Regions from separate parts of the Ralstonia chuxiongensis genome, predicted to be linked through region 1. Evidence: predicted binding sites of a transcription regulator. Region 1 holds the regulator's gene; each other region holds the start of a gene.
What was found. The regulator FliA, encoded in region 1, starts transcription of late flagellar genes. The targets are predictions, from matches to a motif close to CTAAAGTTTNNNNNNNNNNNGCCGNTA.
Positions count from the first base shown of each region.

Region 2: the regulator FliA is predicted to act here: its motif matches at 3,526-3,552, upstream of flgK (flagellar hook-associated protein FlgK).
Region 3: the regulator FliA is predicted to act here: its motif matches at 2,505-2,531, upstream of fliD (flagellar filament capping protein FliD).

Region 1 is NZ_JAMYWC010000001.1:634,385-639,772, reverse strand. It holds gene flhA (flagellar biosynthesis protein FlhA) at 1-615, shown strand, start outside; gene flhF (flagellar biosynthesis GTPase FlhF) at 612-2,510, shown strand; gene NKG59_RS02740 (MinD/ParA family ATP-binding protein) at 2,524-3,303, shown strand; gene NKG59_RS02735 (RNA polymerase sigma factor FliA) at 3,312-4,073, shown strand; gene NKG59_RS02730 (nucleobase:cation symporter-2 family protein) at 4,430-5,388, shown strand, end outside.
Region 2 is NZ_JAMYWC010000007.1:89,449-94,836, forward strand. It holds gene flgG (flagellar basal-body rod protein FlgG) at 1-458, shown strand, start outside; gene NKG59_RS21640 (flagellar basal body L-ring protein FlgH) at 491-1,243, shown strand; gene NKG59_RS21645 (flagellar basal body P-ring protein FlgI) at 1,254-2,387, shown strand; gene flgJ (flagellar assembly peptidoglycan hydrolase FlgJ) at 2,404-3,489, shown strand; gene flgK (flagellar hook-associated protein FlgK) at 3,605-5,388, shown strand, end outside.
Region 3 is NZ_JAMYWC010000007.1:105,077-110,464, forward strand. It holds gene NKG59_RS21715 (sensor domain-containing protein) at 1-375, shown strand, start outside; gene NKG59_RS21720 (LuxR C-terminal-related transcriptional regulator) at 510-1,145, opposite strand; gene NKG59_RS21725 (flagellin N-terminal helical domain-containing protein) at 1,557-2,378, shown strand; gene fliD (flagellar filament capping protein FliD) at 2,576-4,624, shown strand; gene fliS (flagellar export chaperone FliS) at 4,685-5,122, shown strand; gene NKG59_RS21740 (flagellar protein FliT) at 5,180-5,388, shown strand, end outside.

The sequences.
Region 1 (5,388 bases):
GTCAATCAGTTGATTTACACCCATAGCACCGAGCTTCTCGGCCGTTTGGAAGTTCAGCAATTGCTCGATCATTTGGGCAAGGAAGCACCGAAGCTGGTCGAAGACGTTGTGCCGAAGCTGTTGCCCGTCGCGACCGTGCAGAAGGTGCTGCAGAACCTGCTGGACGAAGGCCTGCATATCCGCGACATCCGCACCATCGTCGAGACGCTGGCGGAGCACGGAGGCAGGACGCAAGACCCCGCCGAACTCACCGCCGCCGTGCGTGTGGCGCTGGGCCGGGCGATTGCCCAGCAGCTCTTCCCGAACAAGACCGAAATGCAGGTCGTCACGCTTGACCCGAATCTGGAGAACATCTTGCTGCAAAGCGTCGTTGGCTCTAACGCCGGCCCGATCGAACCGCAACTGGCCGACTCGCTCATGCAAGCGGCTGCGGACTCGTCGCGGCAACACGAACAGATGGGTCAGACGGGCGTCCTGCTCGTACCGCCCGCACTGCGCCCGATGCTTGCCCGCCTGTTCAAGCGTGCCGCACCGAGCCTGCGCGTGCTCTCGCACGCAGAAATTCCAGATCACCGAACGATTAAGGTTGTCGCCATGCTTGGAGGCCGCGCATGAAAATGCATCGATTTACCGGACTGACGTCGCGTGACGTTTTGCGCAAGGTCCGCGACCAACTGGGCGATGGCGCTCTGATCCTGTCGAACCGCGCCATTCCGGGCGGCATCGAGATCATCGCGGCATCCGATTCGCACGTGGATGCGCTGGTCGACGCGCAGTCGTCAGCGCCCAAGACCGCACAGCGCCGTCCGATGGCCCCGGCGCCGATCCCCGAGCCCGCACCGATTGCCGCTGCAACCGCAGCCGTCGTTGCCGCCCAGGCACCTGCCGAAGAGGCCCCGCAGGTCGAGGCTCCGGCGCCCAACGCGCTGGCGCGTCTGCGTAACCGCTTCATTGCTTCGCGCCGCGCCCCCGCACAGGAAGACGCACCGGCAGCGCCGGTTGCTCCGGTGGCCAAGCCGGCCGGACGCACGCTGCAAACGCGCGTGGATGACGATGTGGCGTTTGGCGAAGAAGATGCACTGGCAGCCTCCACCCGCATGCTGGCCGGCTTGTCGCTGGACCGCGCCAATGCCGAGGTTGCCCAATCTGCGGCGCAGGCCCTGGCCAGCACCGCCCAGTTCATCGCCCGCCGCACCGCGGTGGAAGACGACGAGCCGGAGATGGAATCGACCGCCCGCTTTGCCGCCCGTCGCGAACAAGCGCGTGAGCAGGCACGCGAGCAGGATGACCGCCCGGTTTCGCTGCGCAACTTTGCCGAGCGCGTGGAAGCCCAGGCCCGTAACCTTCGCGCCGAACAACAGAAGGCCGAAGCGCCCGTGAAGGCGCGCATCGAGGCGCAAGCCGACGCAGGCAAGGCGTCCGACATTTTCGTCCGCGTGGAGGACACGATGGCCAAGCCCGAAGCCCCGCGTGACGACGTGAGCCTGCAGCGTTCGGCCATCCAGGCCGACGTGAAGGAAAGCATCCGTGCCGAGACCGACGTGATGACCCGCCGCATGGTCGGCGAGATCGAAACGCTCAAGAGCACGCTGAACGACGCCATGTCGAGCCTGGCCTCGCTGGGCGTGAAGCTGGGCGACCCGGTGCGGACGCGCCTGTTCCAGACCATGCTCAACGCAGGGTTCTCGGCACAGCTCACGCGCTACGTGCTCGAGAACATGCCGCAGCACGACTCGTATGAAGGCGCGCTGGATTTCGTGCAGCGCGCGATTGAAAAGAACCTGACCACCGTGTCGGATGAAAACAGCCTGCTCGACCAGGGCGGCGTGTTTGCCCTGATGGGCCCGACCGGCGTGGGCAAGACCACCACGACCGCCAAGCTGGCCGCGCGCTTCGTGCTGCGCCATGGCGCATCGCGTGTGGCACTGCTCTCCACCGACAGCTACCGGATCGGTGGCCATGAACAACTGCGCATCTACGGCAAGATCCTGGGCGTCTCGGTGCATGCCGTGAAAGACGCGCAAGACCTGAGCCTGGCCCTGAACGATCTGCGCGAGAAGCACGTTGTGCTGATCGACACCATCGGCATGAGCCAGCGCGACCGCGCCGTGTCCGAGCAGATGGCGATGCTGCATGCCGTGGGCCCGTCGATCAAGCGCCTGCTGCTGCTCAACGCTGCAAGCAACGGCAAGACGCTCGATGAAGTTGTGGGTGCCTACCGCGACGCCAACCTGGCTGGCTGCATCCTGACCAAGATCGACGAGGCTGCCTCGGTGGGCCACGCGATGGACGTGATGATCCGCCGCCGCCTGCCGCTGCATTACGTGTCGTACGGCCAGCGTGTGCCGGAGGACATTGCGGTGCCGAACAAGAAGCTGCTGATCCATCGCTCGTTCCGGGCTGGTGCGGAGCAGTCGTCGTTCACGCTGGATTCGGATGAATCGTTGCTCGTGGCGCAAGGCGCTGCGCGTAACCGCGAACCTGGCCTGGCCGCTTTCGATTTCGCCTGACAAGGGGGCGACCATGACGACGCCATTCGCCAAGGATCAAGCCGCAGGGCTGCGGCGCATGCTCGGTCATGCCGCTGCCCGCCGTGTGCTGGTGATCGGTGGGCAAGAGCAGGTCGACGACTTTGTCGACAACCTGCGCATCGCGCTGTCCGCCATGGGCCGCGACACGGCCGTGGTGAACGCCCAGACCATGCTCGCCATGCCCGGCGTGCTCGAGCAGTACGACGAGACGGCGGATGTGACGCTCGTGGCCGCGCATTTCGGCACCCGGGCGCTGAGCACCGTGGCTGAAGTCTGCGACGACGTGCTGCTGACCTTCACCGATGGTCCGGAAGGCATCAAGAGCGCGTACACGCTGCTCAAGAAAACCGCCGTGCTGCAAGGCAGCGCTGGCATCCGCACCGTGGTGTGCGGCGCGCATTCGGTGGATTCCGCAGTGCGCGTGTTCAGCAACCTGGCCAACACCGTGGGCCAGTACCTGAACACCCGTATCGATTTCGCCGGCTACCTCCCAGAGGACCGGCACGTAGAACTTGCGCTCTCGCTCGGCAAGCCCGTGGCGAGCGCGTTTCCCGCATCGCCTTCGGCCATGGCCTTCCGCCAGCTTGCCGAAGAAATGTTGAGCTGGGCCAGCGCCGAGGCCCAAGCCGGTGATGGCAGTGCGCCGTCGCGGGTGGTCATGTCGGCGCGGGCACCGGCACAGCCGGCGGATGAATCGGCGCAAGACACGTCAATGTCGACTTCGACTGCGACGCCCCGCGCCACCGCACGCGCGGCCGAATTGGTTTATTGAGGCGCAGCATGAACGAAGCGTCAAAGGCAGGCATGAATATGTACACCGCAACCGGTCGCAAGACCAAGTCCGACGAGATGGCCATGTACGCACCGCTGGTGCGTCGCATTGCCAACCAGATGATGGTCAAGCTGCCCGCCAGCGTTGAGCTGGACGACCTGATCCAGGCCGGCATGATGGGCTTGCTCGACGCGCTGTCGCGCTATGAGGAAACGCAGGGTGTGCAGTTCGAGTTCTACGCAGCCCAGCGTATCCGCGGCGCGATCCTGGACGAACTGCGCGGCTCGGACTGGCTGCCGCGCGGCCTGCGCCGCAACGCGCGCACGATCGAGCAGGCGATCCAGAAGCTGCAGCAGCAGAAGGGTCGCGCGCCCACCGAAACCGAGATTGCGGCAGCGCTGGGCATGTCGCTGGCCGAATACCAGAAGCAACTGGTCGACCTGCAAGGCAGCCAGCTGCTGTATTACGAAGATTTCGACCGCGAAGACGCCGACGCCTTCATCGAGAACCGCGCACCCGAGAACGACGCCACGCCGCTGGACCAACTGCTGGACCACGACCTGCGCGAATCGGTTGTCGCCGCCATCGAGGCGCTGCCCGAGCGCGAAAAGCTCATGATGAGCCTTTACTACGAGCAGGATCTGAACCTGCGTGAAATCGGCGCCGTGATGGGCGTGTCGGAATCGCGCGTGTGCCAGATCCACAGCCAGGCCATCGCCCGCATCCGCTCGCGCCTGCGTGATCGCGCATGGCTGCCGACGCCGACCTGATCTGAGGTCAACCGGGCGCCGCTGCCTTTGGCCTGCGACGCTTGGTCTGTGCTTGACCTGCCAGTTTCTTACTGCGCGGCCAGCGAGTCATTTCGCGGCTGCGCTTTTTCTTTGGGGCCTCGGTCTCGCGGGCACGCTTGCATGCGTGAAGAGGTGGATGACAGCGCACACACGTTTCAGAACGCAAAATATGTACACAAAAAACAGTGGCAATTGTTGACAGAAAAACGGCGCACCTCCAAGATTCCGGCAAATACGCGGCATCACGCCGCATGAATGCCGGCGGATGGACTCCGCCACATCCGCCTAAAGCACGCTCCCGGCATTGACACGGGGGCGGCCCCAGGAGACAAACAATGCGCCAATCCCCCGGCCAACCCTCGCCTTCTTCGTCGACAATCGCTCACGCCGCTGTCGATCCCGTCAACGAGCGTCTGCCGCTGCCCCGCCTGTTTGCTCTTGGTCTGCAGCACCTGTTGGTGATGTACGCCGGTGCGATTGCCGTGCCGCTGATTGTCGGCAATGCGCTTGGTCTGTCGAAGAGCGATCTGTCGTATCTGGTCAATTGCGACCTGTTTGCGGCTGGCATCGGCACGCTTATCCAATCGCTCGGTTTCCTGATCTTCGGGATCCGTCTGCCGGTGATGATGGGCGTCACGTTTGCCGCGGTTGCACCCATGATCGCCATTGGCGTGGAGCCCAGCATGGGGCTGCCCGGCATCTTCGGGGCGTCCATCGTTTCAGGTGTGTTCGGCATTGCCATTGCGCCGCTGATGGGGCGGCTGCTTGGCCTGTTCCCGCGCGTGGTAACGGGCACGGTCATCATGCTGATCGGCTTTTCGCTGTTGAGCGTAGGCATCAACTGGGCCGCAGGCGGTCAGCAGATGATTCCGCAGGTGGTCGACGGCGTGCGCCACATGGTGCCGAACCCGGCGTTTGGCGATCCGTTCGGCCTGGCCATTGCGGCGCTGGTGCTGGTGACGATTCTGCTGCTGACCAAGTTCGGTAATGCACTGCTGTGCAATATCGCGGTGCTGCTTGGCATCGTGACGGGCACGCTAGTGGCAGCGGCGTTTGGCAAGGTGTCGCTGGCGGATGCGAGCGCGGCGCCGCTGATGACGCTGGTGACACCGTTCCACTTCGGCATGCCGAAGTTCGAGCTGTCGGCCATCATCTCGATGTGCATCGTGATCGTGATCACGCTGGTGGAATCAACTGGCATGTTCCTCGCGCTGTCGCACGTGGTGGGCAAGCCGATCTCGCGCAACGAACTCACCAACGGCCTGCGTGCCGACGGTCTGGCGACGGTTGTGGC
Region 2 (5,388 bases), on a different contig from region 1:
ACGGCACGCTGGCCTACACGCGTGACGGCAGCTTCCAGATCAACGCGCAGGGCCAGCTCGTGACCTCGAGCGGTTACCCGGTCCAGCCGGCCGTGACGGTGCCGCAGAACGCCACCAGCCTGACCATCGGCAAGGACGGCGTTGTGACGGTCACCACGCCGGGCGCGGTCAACAACACGCAGGTGGGCACGTTCCAGTTGGCCAACTTCATCAACCCGGCCGGCCTGCGCAGCATGGGCGAAAACCTGTACGCCGAAACCGAAGCGTCGGGCACGGCCAACCTGGCCAACCCGGGCTCGAACGGCGTGGGCGCGCTCAATCAGAACTACGTTGAAACGTCCAACGTGAACGTGGTGGAAGAAATGGTCAACATGATCCAGACGCAGCGTGCGTATGAGATCAACAGCAAGTCGGTCCAGACGTCGGACCAGATGCTGGAGAAGCTGTCTCAGCTTTGAGCTGACGGCGCAGTTTTTGAGGATGTAGTGCGATGCATACCCCCCCGGTTTACTCGCTCCAGAATGGCAAGCACAGCGGCCGCGCTGTGTCTGCTGTTCGAGTCGTTCGATTGGCCGTGCTTGGCACGGCCGCCTTGCTCGCTACGGCGTGCGGCATGCTGCCGCCGCCGGCCCCGATCGTGCAGGGTCCGACAACCGCGCGCCCACCGATGCCGGTGATGGCGCCGCGCCAGAACGGGGCGATCTACCAGGAAGTGGCATCGGGCAGCGGCGGGTTCCGCGGCATGTTTGAAGACCGCCGCGCCCACATGGTGGGCGACACAATCACAATCGTGATCACAGAAAACACGGCGGCCAGCAAGCAGACCTCCGGCAGCGTCAACCGCTCGGGCAGCATGAGCGCTTCGGTGCCGACCTTCGCCGGCATGAACGCTGGCGTGCTGTCTTTGCTGGGTGTGTCGGCCAGCGACGCCAACAAGTTCGACAGCAAGGGCGCCAACGGTGCACAGAACAACTTCACGGCCACGATTACCGTCACGGTGGTGGAAGTGCTGGGCAACGGCAACCTGGTGGTGAGCGGCGAGAAGCAGATGGCCGTTGGCCAGGGCACCGAGTCGATCAAGTTCTCCGGCGTGGTCAACCCGACCACCGTCAACAATCAAAACACCGTGTTGTCTACCCAGGTGGCGGACGCACGCATGGAATACCGCGGCACGGGCTACGTGGCCGAGTCGCAGCAGATGGGCTGGCTGTCGCGGTTCTTCCTGACCGTGTCGCCGTTCTAAGGGATCTGCCATGACTTTGCATCGAACGAGGTTCTATCGAACCCTTGGCGCGGCCCTGGTGGCATTGAGCGCAATTTCCGCGGTTGTTCCGACAACGGCACACGCTGATCGCATCAAGGATCTGACCACCGTTGCCGGCGTGCGCGACAACGCGCTGATCGGCTACGGCCTTGTCGTGGGCCTGGACGGAAGCGGCGACCAGACCACGCAGACCCCCTTCACGGTCCAGAGCTTCAACAACATGCTCACGCAGTTCGGCATCAACGTGCCGCCCGGTGCGAGCATCCAGCTCAAGAACACCGCTGCCGTGGTGGTGACGGCCACGCTGCCTGCCTTTGTGCGGCCGGGCCAGACCATCGACGTGACGGTGTCGTCCATCGGTAACGCCAAGAGCCTGCGTGGCGGCACGCTGCTGCTCACGCCGCTCAAGGGCGTGGACGGCCAGCTCTACGCATTGGCACAAGGCAACGTGGTGATTGGCGGCGCAGGCGCATCGGCCAATGGCAGCAAGGTGCAGATCAATCAACTCGGCGCTGGCCGCATCGCCAATGGCGCCACGGTGGAGCGCGCCGTGCAGGCCACGGTGGGTGAGGCCGGCAGCATCCAGCTCGATACCGGCACGACGGATTTCGGCACCGTGCAGAACATCGTTACCGCCATCAACAAGCAGTTTGGCTCGGATACGGCGCAAGCCGCGGACGGCCGCACGATCAACGTGCGCGCACCGGCCCTGGCGTCGGACCGCGTCGGCTTCCTGGCCAAGCTACAGAACATTGACGTGACGCCGGCGCTGGCCGCTGCACGTGTGGTGATCAACGCCCGCACGGGCTCGGTGGTCATGAACCAGCTCGTCAAGCTCGAGCCCTGCGCGGTGGCGCACGGCAGCCTGTCGGTCACCATCAGCACGGACCCGGTCGTGAGCCAGCCGGCGCCGTTCTCGCAAGGGCAGACGGTGGCCGCAGCGCGCTCGAACATCGAGGTCAAGCAGCAAGGCGGCAGCCTTATCAACGTGAAGGGCGGCACCAACCTTGCGGACGTGGTCAAGGCCATCAACGCGATTGGCGCCAACCCGCAAGACCTGATCTCGATCCTGCAGGCGATGAAGGCGGCCAACGCGCTGCGCGCCGATCTGGAAATCATCTGACGCTGGGGAGGCCACGATGAACCAAACCGACCTCACCAGCCGCCTGGCGCTCGACTCCAAGGGTTTCGAGTCGCTCAAGCAAACGGCGCGTACGGACCCGACCGGCGCCGCCAAGACCGTCGCCAAGCAGTTCGACGCGATCTTCGTGAACATGATGCTCAAGCAGATGCGCGATGCAACGCCGCAGAACGGGCCGCTCGATTCGTCGTCGAGCAAGATGTACACGTCGATGCTCGACCAGCAGCTTTCGCAGACGATGGCCTCGCGCGGCGTGGGCGTGGCAGACCAGCTTCTGAAGCAGATGCTGCGTCAGGCTACGCACGTGAACCCGGATGCGGGCGGCAAGGTGAATACCGCGCTGTCCAACACCACGGCCACCAATACCGCGCTGCCAGGTGCGACCGGCTCCACGAGCGATGCCGCCAAGGCGATCGCCCGTTCGTCGCTCAACAGCATGGCCGCCGCCGTTGCGCCAGGCACGGAAGACGACGGTTCGGGCATCAGCACCGTGCCGCGCCCGGGCCTGGAAGAACGCGTGCAACGTGCACTGGCCGCCCTGCGCAAGCAGGCGGATGCGCAAGCCCAGGCGCCGAGCGCACCGCCCGAGGTTGACCTGTCGACGGTGGCCGCTGAGCCGCGTGGCGAGCGCATGACCAGCTTCTACAACAAGCTGATCGGCCACGCATCGCAGGCCGCGCAGGAAACTGGCATTCCGGCCAACTTCATGATCGGCCATGCCGCGCTGGAGTCCGGCTGGGGCCGTCGCGAGATCAAGGCACGCGACGGCACGAACACGCACAACCTGTTCGGCATCAAGGCTGGCGGCTCGTGGGCAGGCAAAACTGCCACGGTGACCACCACCGAATACATCGGCGGCGTCGCCCACAAGGTTCAGGAGAAATTCCGCGCCTACAGCTCATATGCCGAGGCATTCAAGGACTACGCCAACCTGCTGGCCAACAACCCGCGCTACAGCAACGTCGTGGCAGCCGGCAACGGCAACGACGCGGCGTCGTTCGCCAAGGGCTTGCAGCGCGCGGGCTACGCCACCGATCCGAACTACGCCCACAAGATCATGGCGGTGCTCAAACAGATCGTTTGAGTGATCTAAGAAGCATATTTTGGCGACGACGGCCGGCTCAAGTTTGCGCTTGTCCGGCCGATGTTGTTTCTAGAGCTTATTTCGGCGGCTTCATGCTGCCCGCACCGAGACAACTATGAGCAGCTCCCTTCTGAATATTGGCGCGTCCGGCCTGCGGGTTGCCGATATCAACCTGCAAGTGACCGGCAACAACATTGCCAACGCCAGCACGCCCGGCTATTCGCGCCAGGAAGCCGTGCAGACGGAAAACATTCCGCTGTACGCCGGCGTGGGCTATCTCGGCCAGGGCGCCAATGTCACGACCGTCAAGCGCATCTACGACCAGTTCCTGACTGCGCAGGTACAAAGCGGCCAGGCTTCGACCAGCGCGGCCGATCAGCTCAACAGCCTGGTGTCGGGCCTGAGCAAGTACATGTCGGACAGCAACAGCGGCCTGACTTCGTCGCTCACCAGTTTCTTCAATGCCGCCGATGGCCTGGCCTCCAAGCCATCGGATACCACCGCGCGCCAGGTTTTCCTGAACGCGGCTGCGGGCCTGCAAAGCCGCTTCAATTCGATTGCCGGGCAGCTGAGTTCGCTCAACAACCAGGTCAATACGCAGGTGCAGACGCAGATCAGCTCGGTCAACGGCACCGCGCAGCAGATCGCCTCGTTGAACGACCAGATTTCCAAGGCGGAAGCGTCGACCGGCCAGCCGGCCAATGACCTGCGTGACCAGCGCGACCAGCTTGTGCAGACGCTCAACCAGTCGATCAAGGCGAGCGTGGTGCAGACCGGCGACGGCCAGTTCAACATCTACGTGGGCAACGGCCAGGCGCTGGTGCAGGGCAACCAGAGCTACCAGTTGACGGCGGTGCCGTCGCAGTACGACCCGACGCAACTGTCGGTCGGCTACAAGAGCCCGGGCGGCACGGTCAACATCGACGACAGCCAGCTCGGCGGCGGTGCGCTCGGCGGCCTGATGGACTTCCGCAGCAATACGCTCATTCCGGCGCAGAACAGCCTGGGCCGCTTGGCCACGGCCGTGACGGCCGACGTGAATGCGCAGAACAAGCTCGGCATGGACGCCAACGGCAAGATGGGCACGGACCTCTTCTCCGTGGCCAGCCCGAGCGTTGCGCCCAGCACGAACAACACCGGCAGCGGCACGCTCACTGCCAGCATCACCAACGCCAATGCGGGGCAAGGCTACGACTACCAGGTCAAGTACCAGGGCGGCGCCTACACCGTTTCGCACTATCCGGACGGCTCCGCCTCTGTAACGGTGTCGAGCTGGCCGACCACGATTGACGGTGTCACGCTGAACCTGTCGGGCACGATGAACAGCGGCGATTCCTTCCTGGTGCGTCCGACCGCCAACGCGGCCGCGACCATGCAGACGCTCACCACCGATTACCACAACGTGGCGGCGGCCTCGCCCGTGGTGTTCAACCAGGGCAGCAACAACACGGGCAGCGCCGCGGTGTCGTCGTTGGGCGTGGACAGCACGTATGCCGGTTCGCCGCTTACTTCGCCAATCAACCTGACGTACAGCTCGGCCGTCGGCGGCTCGCTGTCGGGGTTCCCAGGCAGCGTGACGGTCACGGCGGGCGGCACGTCCACCACGTACACGGGTGGCACGGCACCGTACACGCAGGGCGCGACGTATGCGTTCAACGGCGTGCAGATGACGCTGTCGGGCTCGCCCGGCAACGGCGATACGTTCACCATTTCGGCCAACACCGCCAACAGCACCGACAACGGCAACGCCAGCGCGCTGGCCAAGCTGCGCAACAGCAACCTGCTGGACGGCGGCACGACGTCGATCGGCACAGCGTGGAACAACCTCGTCACCCAGGTGGGTGTGCAGGCCAACCGGGCCAGCACCAACCTGACCTCGCAGAAGGCGCTGCTGGCCAG
Region 3 (5,388 bases), on a different contig from region 1:
TTGCTGACCGAGCTGCGCGCGATGGGCGTGTCGCTGGCGCTGGACGATTTCGGTACCGGATATTCGTCGCTGTCGTATCTGCACCGCTTCCCGATCGATACGTTGAAGATCGACCGCTCGTTCGTGCAAGACCTGCCGCACGTGGCAGAGCGCGCGGCCATCACGCGGGCCATCATCATGATGGCGCAGGCCATGGGCATGAAGACCGTGGCCGAAGGCGTGGAGACCACCGGGCAACTTGAATTCCTGCGCGAAGTCGGCTGCGACGAGTTTCAGGGCTATCTGCTCACGCGGCCGCTGGAGCCGACAGCGGTGCAGGATCTCGTGCGCGAGAACGCCCGCCGCTACGGCGAGCGCGTTCCCCGGTTTCTATGAGTCTTGAGTCTATTTAGGGTGTCCCGGAAAGCGTAGCGAGCGCCCCGAGGTTGGCGTGAGAAGCGCAGCCGTACACGTGTACGGCGAGCATCGCAAGGCCAAGATCGGGGTGCGCAGTAGCTTTACGGGGCACCCTAGAGTTGGAGGCCGTTGCCGACTACGTACATGGTCAGCTCGGCGTTGTTGCGCAGCTTCATTTTCGAGAGCACGCGCCCCCGGTACACGCTGACCGTCTTGACGCTGATCTGAAGCGCCTCGGCAATCTCGCCCAACGTGCGGCCGGAGCCGAGCATGCGCAGCGTCTGGAATTCGCGGTCGGAAAGGATGTCGTGGCGGGGCTTGTCCCAGTCGACGTTCAGGTTGTCGGCCAGGACTTCCACAAGGTCCGAAGGCAAGTATTTCTTGCCCTTGGAGATGGCGTTGACGGCGGCCAGCAACTGCGGCTGGCTGGCGTCCATCGGCAGATAGCCAGCGGCGCCCGCCTTGAGCGCCCGGACGGCAAGCAGCGCTTCAGGGTGGCGGCCCAGTGCCAGCACAGCCAGGCGCGCATGCTGCTGGCGCACGGTCTTGATGGTCTGGAATTCGTCTCCGGTGGCCGATTCCACCGAGAAGAGCATGACGTCCCACTCGCGCTGGGCGAGCAGGTCGTTATTGGCATCGCGCAGGTCCGGCACGGCCTCGATCTGCCGGGCCAGGCGCGAATCCTTGAGGATCTGGCGCAGGCCGACACGGGCAATATCGTGCGGTTCGACGATCAGGACATTGAGCATGGTGGGTGTTGCGGGTCAAACGCGGGCTCGCATCGAGCTCTTCTTTCCGCCCGCAGGCCTTCCGGCCGAACTGGCGGGCTTGCAACTCCCCATCTGTGCACTGTGTGGCGCTCTATATATAGAGGGATGCTGGCGCCTATGGACTGGTCGAACGAGTATAGCCGAGGGTCTGCAGGCCAAGAAGCAGGCTTGCCGCCTCTTTTGGAGGGGGTGTCGGAAGTCAGGCGCCCGCAAGCCCAAACCGCCGCCGACGCACAAATTTGTCAAGGCGACCCTAAACTTTCCTCAGAGGCCACCGATAACCTGAGTACAACGCAGACCTGATCCCCTTCAAGTTGCAGGTCACGTTGCCCGGCCTAGCCGGAATTAGCAAACACGGGCAACAAACCATCGGGAAACTTAGGAGCCGTCATGTCCCTCAGCCTCAATACCAATATCTCGTCCCTGCAAACGCAGCAAGCACTGTCGGCCTCGAAGGATGCGCTGCAGACCTCGCTGCAACGTCTGTCGACCGGCCTGCGCGTGAACAGCGCGAAGGACGATGCCGCTGCCTACGCTGTGGCCTCCAGCCTGACGACCACGCTGAACTCGCAAACCCAAGGTATCCAGAACGCCAACAACGCACAGTCGTACCTGCAAACGGCTGACTCGTACCTGGGCCAGGTTGAAAACAACCTGCAACGTATGCGCCAACTGGCTGTGGAAGCCAACAACGGCGGTCTGTCGACCACCGACCAGGCCAACCTGGACAAGGAATACCAACAGCTGGCCACGGCCAACAAGAACATCGAGACGAACGCCAACTACAACGGCGCCAAGCTGTTCGATGGTTCGGTAAGCTCGACCACGTTCCAGTACGGCCAAAACGCGTCGACCGACGTGGCAACCGTCACCAACGCCAACCTGGCAAGCTTCGGTACGCTGACCGGCACGAGCGTGACGTCGACGGCCAACGCAACGGCCGCTCAGGGCAAGATCGACACCGATCTGGCCAGCCTGAAGGCAGCTCGCGCTGACCTGGGTGCACAGCAAAGCGGTCTGAGCTCGACCATCAACACGCTGACCTCGTCGAACACCGCCCTGTCGGCTGCCAAGTCGGCCATGGTCGATACGGACTACGCGTCGGAAACGTCGAACATGACCCGCCAGAACATCCTGCAGCAAGCGGGTACGGCGATGCTGGCGCAAGCCAACTCGGCACCGAACAGCATCCTGAGCCTGCTGAAGGGTTAATCAGTAAGTTGGATGCAGCCCCGCCGCCTCGCGGTTGGGCCAAGGGCCGGCGCTCCTCGGGGCGCCGGCCCTTTTTCTTTTGACGGATACCCCACTTTTTCGTGGGTGGCGCCTGCATAACCTGCCCTAAAGAAGCTGCAGCCCGTGCCGTTGTGTAGAGAGACTTCCGCCGGCGCAGATGCTTATCGGACCCGATCATGGCGACTACCACTACCACCTCCTCAACCAGCAGCTACGTACCGCCGATCTCCATTCCCGGCATCGGGACGAGCATCGACGTCAATTCGCTGGTGTCCAGCCTCATGAAGGTGGAAAGCCTGCCGCTGACGCAACTGCAGACGCAGCAAAGCTCGTACCAGACGCAGCTGTCGGCCGTGGGCTCGCTCAAGAGTGCGCTGTCGACCTTCCAGACCGCGCTGTCGAACCTGACGAGCGCGTCGAACTACAGCGCGATGAAGGCCAGCGGCTACGACACCTCGATGCTGAGTGCGTCGGTGACGGGCTCGGCGCCTGCAGGTTCCTACGCGGTGAATGTCACGCAGCTTGCGCAATCGCAGGTGCTGGCGGCGCAGGGGCAGACGTCCACCACGACCGCCATCGGCAGCGGCGCCTCGACCACGATTTCGTTCTCGTTCGGCTCGGTGTCGGGCGGCTCGCTTTCGGGTGGCAAGTACACCGGTTCGACGTTCACGCAGAACGGCAACCTGGCGGGTGGCTCGATCACGATCGACTCGTCCAACAACACGCTCGCGGGTATCCGTGATGCGATCAACTCGGCCAACGTGGGTGTCTCGGCCAGCATCGTGAACGACGGCAGCGGCAGCCCGTACCGCCTGGTGCTGACGTCGACCGCGGGCGGCTCCAGCTCGGAGATGAAGATTTCAGTGTCGGGCGACTCGACGCTGCAATCGCTGCTCTCGCAAGACCCGGCAGGCACACAGAACATGACCGAAGTGACCACGGGCCAGAACGCCCTGGCCACCATCAACGGCATTGCCGTGCAGAGCCCGACCAACACGTTGTCGAACGTGGTGGACGGTACGTCGTTCACGCTGTCCAAGACGGGCAGCACGAACGTGACGGTCGCCAACGACCCGACCGCCACCACCACCGCCGTCAACAACTTCGTCAGCGGCTACAACGCGCTGCGCACGCAACTGAACTCGCTCACCAATATCGACACCACCAACAAGGCCAACAACGGCCCGCTGGCGGGCGATGTGAGCACCAAGACGCTCATCAACCAGATTACCGACGTGCTGGGCCAGGCAGTGGGCAACGGCAATTACCAGTCGCTGGGCAGCGTGGGCGTAACGATGAATTCCGACGGCACGCTGTCGGTTGACAACACCAAACTGTCGGCTGCGGTTGCAAAGTCGCCCAGCCAGGTGGCCGGTTTGTTTGCCGGTACCGGCACGGCCACCGATTCGCTGGTCAGCGTGCCGACGTTCTCGGATTCCACGCAGTCCGGCAGCTACGCCGTCAACGTGACGCAGTTGGCCACGCAGGGCACGCTTACGGGTTCGGCCGCCGCCAACACGACCATCACGGCGGGTGTGAACGACACGCTCGCGTTCAACATCAGCGGCATGTCCGTCAACGTGACCTTGGCGGCCGGCAGCTATACCGCGGCGACGCTGGCTGCGCAGATCCAGAGCCAGATCAACGCATCGACCACGCTGCAAGGCGCCAAGGTTAACGCGTCGGTGTCGGCTGATGCCAGCGGCGTGCTGAGCGTTACCGATAGCCAGTTCGGCTCGGTGTCGGCAGTGTCTGTATCAGGGGCGGGTGCTTCGTCGCTCTTCGGCGCGAGCCCCACGGCCGCCAACGGTGTGGATGTGCAGGGCACGATCAACGGCGTTGCTGCCACCGGTTCGGGGCAGAACCTGTATGGCGTCAGCGGTTCGGCCACCGACGGCTTGACGGTGCAGGTGGCCGGCGGCCCGCTGGGCGCCCGTGGCACGGTCACGGTGCAGCGCGGTTACGCTGCCCAGCTCAACACGGTGATGACCAACCTGCTGTCGTCCAGCGGCATGGTGCAGAACGAGACGGACTCGATCAACAGCTCGCTCACCTCGCTTGCCAGCCAGATCACCGCCATGCAGACGCGGCTGGATAACAAGCAGGCGCTGTACTACACGCAGTTCAACGCGTTGTCGGCCGCGGTGGCGAGCATGACGAACACAAGCAATTACCTGACGACGCAGCTCGCGGCCATTACAAAGCAGACTTCGAGCAGCAACTAAGCCAGGTTCAGGTTTAGAGCACAACCCAAAACAAAACAGACTACAGCGAGGACCTTTTCCATGTACGCTGCACGCCGTGCCATCGGTGCCTATGCGCAAGTCGGCATCGAGACGTCCGTGGTAGACGCCAATCCGCACCGCCTGATCGCCATGCTGTTTGAAGGCGCGCGCGCCGCCATCAACCTGGCTGGCGCCGCCATCCAGCGTGGCGACGTGCTGGCCAAGGTGAGGGCGTTTGACAAGGCCATCTCGATCATCGGCCAGGGCCTGCAGGCCAGCCTTGATCACCAGCGCGGCGGCGACATCGCCGTGCAACTGAACACGCTGTACGACTACATGCTGCGCCGCCTGCTGGTGGCCAACGGCAACAACGATCTGACGATCCTTGCAGAAGTGGATGGCTTGCTGGTCCCGCTGCAGGATGCGTGGCTCGCCATTGGCCAGATGGGCCAGCCTGGCGCCGCCGTGGCGAACAGCCACCTGAGCGTTGTGAGCTGATTGCCGGTCGTTTTAGTAAAGCGACCTTTGACTGAATTCGGCCCAACTGGAGCCAATATGCACCGCAACATCCCGATCAAGGACAGCGAAAGTCTGTTCACCTGCTACGAAGCCATCGCACGCCTGACCGCCGAAATGGTCAGCGCGGCCGAAGTGGGTAACTGGGAAGTCGTCAGTACGCTTGAACGCGAGAGCGCCGCCTATGTGGATGCGCTGCGCCGTTCCGAGCCGCATCCGCAACTCTCGCGCGCCGACGTGGAGCGCAA